DNA from 3 places in the Paenibacillus sp. LK1 genome. Region 3 is predicted to be linked to each of the others. Evidence: predicted binding sites of a transcription regulator. Region 3 holds the regulator's gene; each other region holds the start of a gene.

Region 1 (3,288 bases), on a different contig from region 3:
TCCCCTTCCACATCATTTGATACTTGTATCACCTGGTGTCTACTGATAGCACAGAGCAAAACAAAAGACTTTCTTGAATCCGATTAGCAGATCTCCGACGGAGATAACACAGATAAACTGCATACGTTTAGAGCGTAATTTCACAGAGACACCAGATGTAATACAAAAGGCCGGAAACAATGTCCGGCCTCTCCCTAACAGAAAACGTACCAACAGCCCCTGCCCATTCGGACAGAGGCTGTTGGACAGCACGAGCGCACACCTTACCCCGTTAGCTAGATCTAGATCGAGCCAAGCTCACTCAGACAAGTTTCGGGGATTCAGAGCATTACTCATTAATTTCAAACAATTCTTGTTCTTCTGCCGCTTCTTTTTGTTGATCTTCAGTCGTAGGCACAGGAACTGCAGTAGTCAAGTTGCTGGCTACACGGATTTTTTGCTCGATTACTTGAGCAATATCTTGATGCTCTTTCATGAACTGCTTGGCGTTCTCACGTCCTTGACCTAAACGCTCGCCTTCGTAAGAGTACCACGCACCACTTTTGTTAACGATGTCCAGCTCTGTACCAATATCAATGATACTGCCTTCTCTCGAAATACCTTCACCGTACATAATGTCCACTTCCGCTTGTTTAAACGGTGGTGCCACTTTGTTTTTTACAACTTTGATACGAGTACGGTTACCGATGATGTCATTGCCTGATTTAATACTCTCAATACGACGTACATCCAGACGTACTGTAGAGTAGAATTTCAGGGCACGACCACCAGGTGTTGTCTCCGGGTTACCAAACATAACACCGACTTTTTCACGAAGCTGGTTGATGAAGATTGCGATGGTTTTGGATTTGCTGATTGCACCAGACAGTTTACGCAGCGCCTGAGACATCAGACGTGCTTGCAAACCGACATGGGAATCACCCATTTCGCCTTCAATTTCCGCTTTTGGTACCAATGCAGCAACCGAGTCAATAACGACAATATCTACAGCTCCACTACGTACAAGCGCTTCTGCAATTTCAAGCCCTTGCTCACCCGTATCTGGCTGAGACAGAAGCAACTCATCAATGTTAACACCCAGTTTGCTTGCGTATTGCGGGTCAAGAGCATGCTCTGCATCGATAAATGCAGCTTGTCCACCCACCCGTTGTACTTCAGCAATCGCATGCAATGCTACAGTTGTTTTACCGGAAGATTCTGGTCCATATATTTCAACAATACGGCCTTTAGGCAAGCCGCCTGTTCCTAATGCAATATCCAGAGCCAAGGAACCGCTGGGTATGATTTCCACTTGCATGTGAGTCGACTCACCCAGTTTCATGATGGATCCTTTACCAAATTGCTTCTCTATTTGACGGAGCGCCATATCAAGCGCGGCACGACGGTCTGACAATAAGCTCACACCCTTTACTGTTTATAAGATAATGATACCTTGTTTTAACACGTTTGCCAAGCTTTTTTTCGAACATACATTCGTTTTTTTTTGTGAAGGCCGAGGCGCCTCTTCCTCAAGCAAACTCTCCATTAAACAGAAAAAAGAACCGTAAACAAGGCTGTAAAGCCTGATTCTACGGTTCTTCCGTCTTCCTTTATTATACTTGCTTGCCTTAGCAAATGCAATCCGAGCTATGAACTAGTCCATCTCCACAAGTTTGCGCCACAAACGGTAAAGAATCGCCTTCGCTGAACGGATCCGCACCGTCTCCCGATTGCCATTAATGCGCAGTTCATGAATTTCTGTCTCTTTACCACGTTGAGCCAGAGCGATGAAAACAAGTCCTGGTGGTTTGCGTTCAGAATAACCAGGTCCCGCTACACCTGTAACCGACAGACCGAAGTCGGCATCCCCAATCATGCGAATCTGTTCTGCCAGCACTTTGGCGACTTCCGGACTCACTGCGCCCGGTGCATCTTCACCTTCTAGGTAGGCATGTGGCACATGGAGCAGCTTCTCCTTAATTTCATTGGAGTAACATACTATTCCACCCTTAAGCATCGAAGCACTGCCAGGGACTGACGTCAGACTTTGCATGACGAGCCCTCCTGTGCAGCTCTCAGCCGCGCTAAGGGTCAGACCCATATCAGACATCATCGTTACAATTGTGTACTCTATAGGCACATCCTCGTTCGCGTAGAGATGCTCTGGCAATCGTTCCCGGATCTGAACTTCCATTGCGTCCAGCTTCAGCTTCGCCTCACTCTCACTTGGAGCCTTTGTAGATACACGTACCGTAACTTCTCCCTCACTGGCATAAGGAGCAATCGTTGGATCTGTCTGCGTATCAATCAGATCCAGGAGTCGGTCTTCCAATGCCGATTCTCCGATCCCTGCAAACTTCAGCATTTTTGAGTAAATCGGCATTTCTTCTGTTAGTACATGCTGGAACAGCCAAGGTTTAACTTCCTGTTCAAACATTGGAATCAGCTCTTTCGGCGGTCCAGGCATCACTACATAATGTTTGCCATTGTCGGAAATCGCATTTCCTGCGGCAAGGCCTGTTTCGTTCGCCAGCGGTGTCCCACCTTCTATAACGATCGCCTGACGGCGATTATTTTCGGTCATGTCCACATTACGATCTCTGAAGAAGCTCTCGATTTTGTCCATAGCCATTCGATCTATATGCAGCTTGCGGTTCAAGACCGCCGCGATCGCATCCTTGGTCAGATCATCCTGTGTGGGACCGATGCCCCCGGAAAATAAAATGACGTCTGCACGACCCTGGGCGATGCGAATAGCGTCACTTAGTCGATTAAGGTTATCACCAACCACCGTTTGGAAATATACATCAATCCCGATCGCAGCCAATTCACGGGATAGATATCGGGCATTGGTATTCACAATTTGTCCAAGCAACAATTCTGTGCCAACTGCAATGATTTCTGCCTTCATTCAGCATCCTCCTGTACACGTGGTGAGTGATCAAAGGGCAATAGGATAATTTCCTATTGCCCTTCGTACAAATGATTTCTTCATGCTTACCCATTTAACCTCAAACGTTACGCTTTTGATAAATGAAGCAAATTTTTGTTTTTGATAAAGTAATCAATACCTGACCAAATTGTAATGATCGCTGCAGCCCAAACGGCAATAACGTCCATGTGAATACCCGTAAATGAGAACGGGAAATTATTCAACAACAGCAGCACAATCGCCACAATTTGCACGACGGTTTTCAGTTTGCCCCAGGCACTTGCTGCAACAACCGAACCATCCAATAATGCAATCTGACGCAAGCCGGTAACCGCAAACTCACGACTAATAATGACCACAGCAATCCAGGAATCCAA
Region 2 (3,288 bases), on a different contig from region 3:
GGTCCATTTTTTATTTTTCCGCGGATTTTAAAGGAATCATTTCCCTCTTGCACATACACTATAGCAAATGTAATCGGCTTATCTTGGTCCAGCTAAACGTTTCCAGACTTACTCTGCTGTTTATGGTATAATATAACAATTGATTCCCACTACCCGTTTAAGCGAGGCGGATTAATGAAAACGTTAAAGCCAAGAGTCTTTATTGGCTGCTCGCTGGAAGCGAAGCCGATTGCAGCCGCAGTACACGAAAACTTGCGTTTCTCGGCCGAAGTTACCCCTTGGTACTCCGGAGTTTTTAATCCAAGCAGTTATACCATGGACGATTTGGAAACAGAAGTGCGTACGACTGACTTTGCCATTTTTATTTTTCATCCGGATGATATATCGAAAATTCGCGGGAAGTACTATGCCTCTGTCCGTGATAATACAATGCTGGAAATGGGTTTGTTTATGGGTCGGCTAGGACGAAAGCGTATTTTTTTCATTCTCCCTGAAGATATTACGGACATCAAAGACGCTTCCAAGATCGAAGGTTTACGCATGCCTACAGACCTGCTGGGATTAAATCCACTCGTTTATGAAATTCGTTCAGACGGGAAATGGGCGCCAGCCGTCTCGGTGGCCTGTTCCAAAATCGCATACAGCATCGAAGAACAGGGACGATGGAGCGATCCCGAAGTGGAAAAAATCATCGAGAAACATAAAAGGTCTGAGGGCGAAGCCCGATTACAGTTGCTCAAGCTGCTGCGATTCTTCAGGGAGTTACTGCGTACCCGCAAAGCAGATTCGGTTATGTTGGAGCGAATGAGCGATGCACTTCGAAGTGCATTTGTATCCCTTCCTCCATTTGCCGTGCGTGGAACTGCCATATACCGTACAGATGACAGTGGTCATATTGAACAATTATGTGGTAATGTTGGGGAACCGGGGAGAAAATATAACTTGTCCGCCAACGACGACAAACAGCCTGATGATCCGAAGCGAATTCTGGTTATTGATTCTTACCGGGAGAACAAAATCAAGATCAATCTCTACGACGACTACCTTGAGAAAGAGTATCTGCTATGCTATCCTGTAGCCAAGAGGTATGTAATCACAGTCCATATTATTGGACATATTGAAGCGGATGAGGCGATATTTCAGCAGATGGATTTGGAGAATCGTCATCTGTTCAACGCCATCAACGATTTGTTAGGAGGCGAACCGGAATGAAACCGGAAACGAAAAAAATAAGCAAGCGCTGGGGCAGCGAGAAAAAGGTACGCCTCAGTTCTGCGCCCGAATCATCACGACCGGTTCCGGAACCCAAGGAAGAAGATCGTTTCCACAAACCGGCCGTACCGCTGACTACGATTGGCCCTTCACTGAAGGGTAAGGAAAGACCTTACAAAGTGATTCTGGAAAAAGAGGCTCTTTATGAGAAGCCTCAGTATCTGGCTTAACCGCTTTATGCTCATATACAACTCTGCCGTCTGGTTCGGCAGATCATCTGGCCCCGCCTCCCAAGGCAGGGGCTTTTTTGTTGCAACACTTTGACAACTCTTACTAACCTTCGCTAGTACCAACCAAAAGCTCTTCATCTCTTTCTCTGATGCATTAAGTCGTTTTCTTTATGCCCTTAGGTTTCCTGCAAAACCCAAATATTATACCTTATTTTGGAGAAGGCCTGTCCCTATTTCATCGCCTACAACCTCAGCATAAACCGAATATGGGCTACTTCCAATATTTCTCGGTTGTATTGTGTATCAGCATTGCATATATTGATTATAATATAAGAACATACGTTCTGTAAATAAGAACATGTCCGAATTCAAGGTTAAGGAAGTGAAAGTATGTCATCATCCCCTTCCGCCCCATCCCCTGCGGATGAAGACCACCGATTGATTAAAAGCATGGTTGTACGCACTCTGCTGCTGGATGTGCTTGAACGGGATATTCGCACACTGGATACGTTGCAGCTCAAAATGCCAGAGGTGTACATTCTGTCTCTAACCCGCATTCAAAATGATGTACTTAAGGAAATGCTGACGCTTCGCAAACAGATGAGAACTCGTGGCGTCAAGGTTCTGGAGGAGAAACGGCAAGTTGATGGAATCGAAACCCAGTATCTGTGCAGAGGATATTTACAGCGCTTCTATATGCTGTGGACGTTCGCACGGAATGAAGTCAAAAAAGAGCTTAGTCGGCATCTGGATATGGACTTGACCCAGCCGTTATAGCTGATTCATCTGCTTAATGTACCCGTCATCGTTTGAATTCACAACTCTTAGTCCACTTAGTTCGCTTACTCCTCAGAATCCTCACCCTTCTGCCTAATCGAAACAGGTTGACCCCAGGAGGCTGCGTTCATTAAGATGGAATAGACATGTCTGTACATTCCGTTCAGACTTGCAATGAAAATGGATTCCTATAAGCAACAAGCCTGCCTGCCATTAACGGCGGACAGACTTGTTCATTGGAATTGCTTTCAATGTCTTATCAATCAAGGAGTTGTACTTCATGGACTTGAATTCGCATTTAATTAAAAATCAAAAACCCGCACATACAGGCATTGCCGCAGATGTTACCGAACTGATCGGCCAGACACCTGCCGTCAGACTGAACCGACTTACAGGCAGCGATTCCGCTGACGTATACGTTAAGCTGGAATATTTCAACCCCAGCGGCAGCGTCAAAGACCGTGCCGCCTATAACCTGATCGTTCAGGCTGAACGGGCAGGAGTGCTGCTTCCCGGCGCAACCATTATCGAACCGACCAGCGGCAATACCGGCATCGGTCTTGCGATGAATGCTGCTGCCAAGGGATATAAGGCCATTCTGATCATGCCGGACAACATGTCCAAGGAACGCATCAACATCCTGAAAGCCTATGGTGCAGATGTCGTACTTACCCCTGCTGCGGAACGGATGCCTGGTGCGATTCGCAAGGCCAAAGAGCTTCAGGCCGACATTCCAGGAAGTTTCATTCCCCAGCAATTTGAGAACCAGGCGAACCCGGACATCCACCGGATCACCACGGCTCCCGAAATTATGCAGCAGATGGAAGGCAAGCTGGACGCCTTCATTGCCACAGCGGGAACTGGCGGTACAATTACCGGAACGGGAGAAGAACTGCGCAAGCAGCTGCCGAACATTCGCATCTATGCGGTAGAGCCGAAAGGTTCACCTGTGCTGTCCGGTGGCGAGCCCGGACCCCACAAGCTCGTCGGTACAAGTCCGGGATTCATTCCGGACATTCTGAATACCGACGTGTGGGATGCCATTATCCAGGTGTCCGATGAGGATGCA
Region 3 (3,288 bases):
CTTGACGCACTTCGTGCGGATCTAAATAAATCTGAAACAGAGGCTTATGGCTCTGAGATTCGGATCGTGTTGGGTGAACTGGATTTTGCATTGGAACATTTGGAGGAATGGGCTACACCAAAACCTGTACCTACAAATTCTGCTATACCCGATGGCACAAGCTTCATTTATCCTGAACCTTATGGAGTTGCTCTTATTATTGCACCATGGAACTATCCGTTCCAACTGGCTTTCGGCCCTCTAATTGGAGCCATTGCTGCGGGTAACTGTGCCATTATTAAGCCGTCTGAATTAACCCCAGCCGTGTCACGTCTAACTTATGATTTGATTCATGAGATATTTCCTAGTGAGTACATGGCAGTTATGGAAGGGGAAGTTGAGACGAGTACGGCATTGTTGAAAGAAAAGTTTGATTATATTTTCTTTACAGGCAGTACAGGTGTTGGTCGCATTGTTATGAAGGCAGCTGCTGAGCATTTGACTCCAGTTACGTTAGAACTAGGCGGTAAAAGTCCGGTCATTGTTCATCAGGATGCAGATTTGAAGCTGGCGGCTCAGCGCATTGTTCGCGGTAAATTCCTGAATGCTGGGCAAACCTGTGTTGCACCGGATTATTTGCTTGTACACGAGCACGTACATGACAGATTACTTGAATTGATCGCTGCAGAAATTCAGGATAAATTTGGAGATGACGTGATGAAAAATGCTGATTTTCCGCACATTGTCAATGCACGTAACTTTGATCGTTTATCCGTTTTGCTCCAAGATGGCAAAGCGATGATCGGTGGGCGTTCTGAACGTGATCAGCTGCTCATTGAACCAACAGTACTGGGGGAATTGGATTGGAAATCCCCAGTGATGCAAGAAGAGATCTTTGGTCCAATTCTTCCTGTATTTAAGTATACCGACCTCGATCCCATGCTAGATGAGATTGTTCGTCGTCCAAAACCACTGGCATTATATATCTTCACTCAGGATGAGGATCTGCAGAATCAGGTTCTGAATCAAGTTTCTTTTGGTGGTGGTTGTATTAATGATACCTTGTCTCATATGACATCACATTATCTACCGTTTGGCGGCGTAGGGGAAAGTGGAATGGGTTCTTACCATGGTCAACAGAGTTTTGAAGTGTTCTCTCATTATAAAAGCATTCTTAAACGCAGCGAATAATCGACTAACGTAGAACAATATAAATTGTATAAGAAAAAAAGAGGTTGTCCCGTTGAACGGGACAACCTCTTTAAGTATCTTATTGTGAGACTTCTGTACAACTAGAATACATATTAATGAATATCACGGAAAAGGCCGATGACTTTGCCCAGGATGCTAACGTGTTTCAAACGCAACGGTTCAAAAGTCGAATTTTCCGGTTGAAGACGAATATGATCTTTCTCTTTGTAGAACGTTTTTACCGTTGCTTCATCGTCTTCAGTCATGGCTACTACGATATCGCCGTTATCTGCAGTTTGCTGCTGACGTACGATAACATAGTCTCCGTTAACAATGCCTGCTTCTACCATACTGTCTCCTACGACAGAAAGCATGAATACTTTCTGTTCGCCTACATAATGCGTGGGAAGAGGGAAGTAATCTTCGATATTTTCTGTTGCTGTGATCGGAACCCCTGCAGTAACTTTACCCACGACAGGAATGCGAGCAACGCTGTGAGCAAACTGATGTGAATGCTCTGACTCTTCCTGGCTGAGAAGTTCAATGGCTCTTGGTTTGGTTGGGTCACGTCTAATCAGACCTTTCTTCTCCAAACGATCCAGATGTCCATGTACTGTAGAGCTGGAAGCCAATCCAACGGCTTCACCAATTTCGCGTACGGAAGGAGGATACCCCTTCAACCGGACTTCATTGCGTATAAACTCCAGAATAGCCTGTTGCCTGCTGGATATCTTCGACATACCGTATCAACCCCATTTTAGTAACGTTTGGGAAAATTATAACATAGAACCTCCGTTCGTACAAACATAAGTTCTAAATAAAATGCCATAAAATCAATGTTTTTTTGCGAATTAAGATGAAAATTTTCTTTTGGTCTAATCAAATACTGCAAATGACAGTTCCCTTTTCAATAGAAGAAAGATATTGGAATGTAGGATGCAACAAAAAAAGCGAACAATTGTTCTAAAAAGTTATTGTACAAAACAAGTGTTCGTGTTATATTGATTTCAACGGATAGGAACAAACGTTTGGAGGTCGATATTTAATGAGATATTCTACTTATCAAAGCATTTACGAACCGGTGCGTTCAGAAGTGGTTGAAACTAACATAAGGAATTTTAAGAAGGTTTTTGCAAAAGGTAATGTCCCAACTTGGGTCTTGAAATTAATAATCGTAAGCTTAATTATACTGGTTGGATGCAGTACAGTACTCACTGTGTTCGCTGGCAATGAGAAAGATTTATTGCCTGGAGGGAAGATGGCAGTTTCACAAGGAGATACACTATGGAGTATATCATTAGATCACAAACCTGAAACAATGGATACACGTGTATATATAGAAGCAATTAAGAAAGTGAATCAACTTCAGTCAACTTCAATACAAGTGGGGCAAGTCTTAATACTGCCTCAATTCACAGAATAAGACTGCATATCCACACGCGCTAATGCATGTCAGCTTGACAAGCTGCCCTTATCATGTCAAAGTTAATAAGACTTTGTATTTTTGGAGGGGACAAGCTTGGATATAGATAGTCTGGTAGCACGTATTAATGAATTGGCCCGTAAGCAAAAATCCACTGGATTGACAGAGGAAGAGCTCGCAGAGCGTGCCAAGCTTAGAGAAATCTATTTGAGTAACATTCGGAGCAATTTCAGACAGCAACTGGATTCGATTGAAATTGTAGATGATGAGAACGATCAAGGCCACCAAGGCAAACTCAAACATTAAGGAAACCTAATGATATCAATATGATATTTAGGTTTCTTCCTGTTATCTAGAGGTTGCAAATTATAGGGGGAAATGTTGGTTTGCAGTTATGTAAGCCGATACAAAGAACATCTAAGGGGGATTCTCATGTCGCGTTCGTTCGAGAGAACGGTTCGGAAAAATTCTAAGCAGTTGAATCAGCAACGCAAAAAAAGCGGTAAACCGATTTCCGGTACACCAGGTGAGGACGTATTTAAAGGACGCAGCCTTCTGTTTCCTATTTTTCTGATCGGACTAGCTTTCCTGTACCTCTTTATGAGTACATTTCTTGTCAAAGCTCCGATGACCACTTGGGACTGGGTGACCATGTTGCTGTACGTATTTTTGGCAGTCATCTTCATGCTCCGTCG

What was found. The regulator LexA, encoded in region 3, represses DNA repair genes until DNA is damaged. The targets are predictions, from matches to a motif close to CGAACATATGTTCG.
Region 1: the regulator LexA is predicted to act here: its motif matches at 1,463-1,476, upstream of recA (recombinase RecA).
Region 2: the regulator LexA is predicted to act here: its motif matches at 1,775-1,788, upstream of CS562_RS22065 (YhjD family protein).

Annotation. Positions count from the first base shown of each region.
Region 1 covers NZ_PEII01000001.1:389,741-393,028, forward strand. The annotation lists gene recA (recombinase RecA) at 329-1,393, opposite strand; gene CS562_RS01840 (competence/damage-inducible protein A) at 1,634-2,890, opposite strand; gene pgsA (CDP-diacylglycerol--glycerol-3-phosphate 3-phosphatidyltransferase) at 2,998-3,288, opposite strand, start outside.
Region 2 covers NZ_PEII01000010.1:176,844-180,131, forward strand. The annotation lists gene CS562_RS22055 (nucleotide-binding protein) at 175-1,212, shown strand; gene CS562_RS22060 (hypothetical protein) at 1,209-1,442, shown strand; gene CS562_RS22065 (YhjD family protein) at 1,833-2,219, shown strand; gene cysK (cysteine synthase A) at 2,500-3,288, shown strand, end outside.
Region 3 covers NZ_PEII01000005.1:316,920-320,207, reverse strand. The annotation lists gene CS562_RS13670 (aldehyde dehydrogenase) at 1-1,170, shown strand, start outside; gene lexA (transcriptional repressor LexA) at 1,284-1,910, opposite strand; gene CS562_RS13660 (LysM peptidoglycan-binding domain-containing protein) at 2,216-2,593, shown strand; gene CS562_RS13655 (DUF896 domain-containing protein) at 2,690-2,899, shown strand; gene CS562_RS13650 (hypothetical protein) at 3,026-3,288, shown strand, end outside.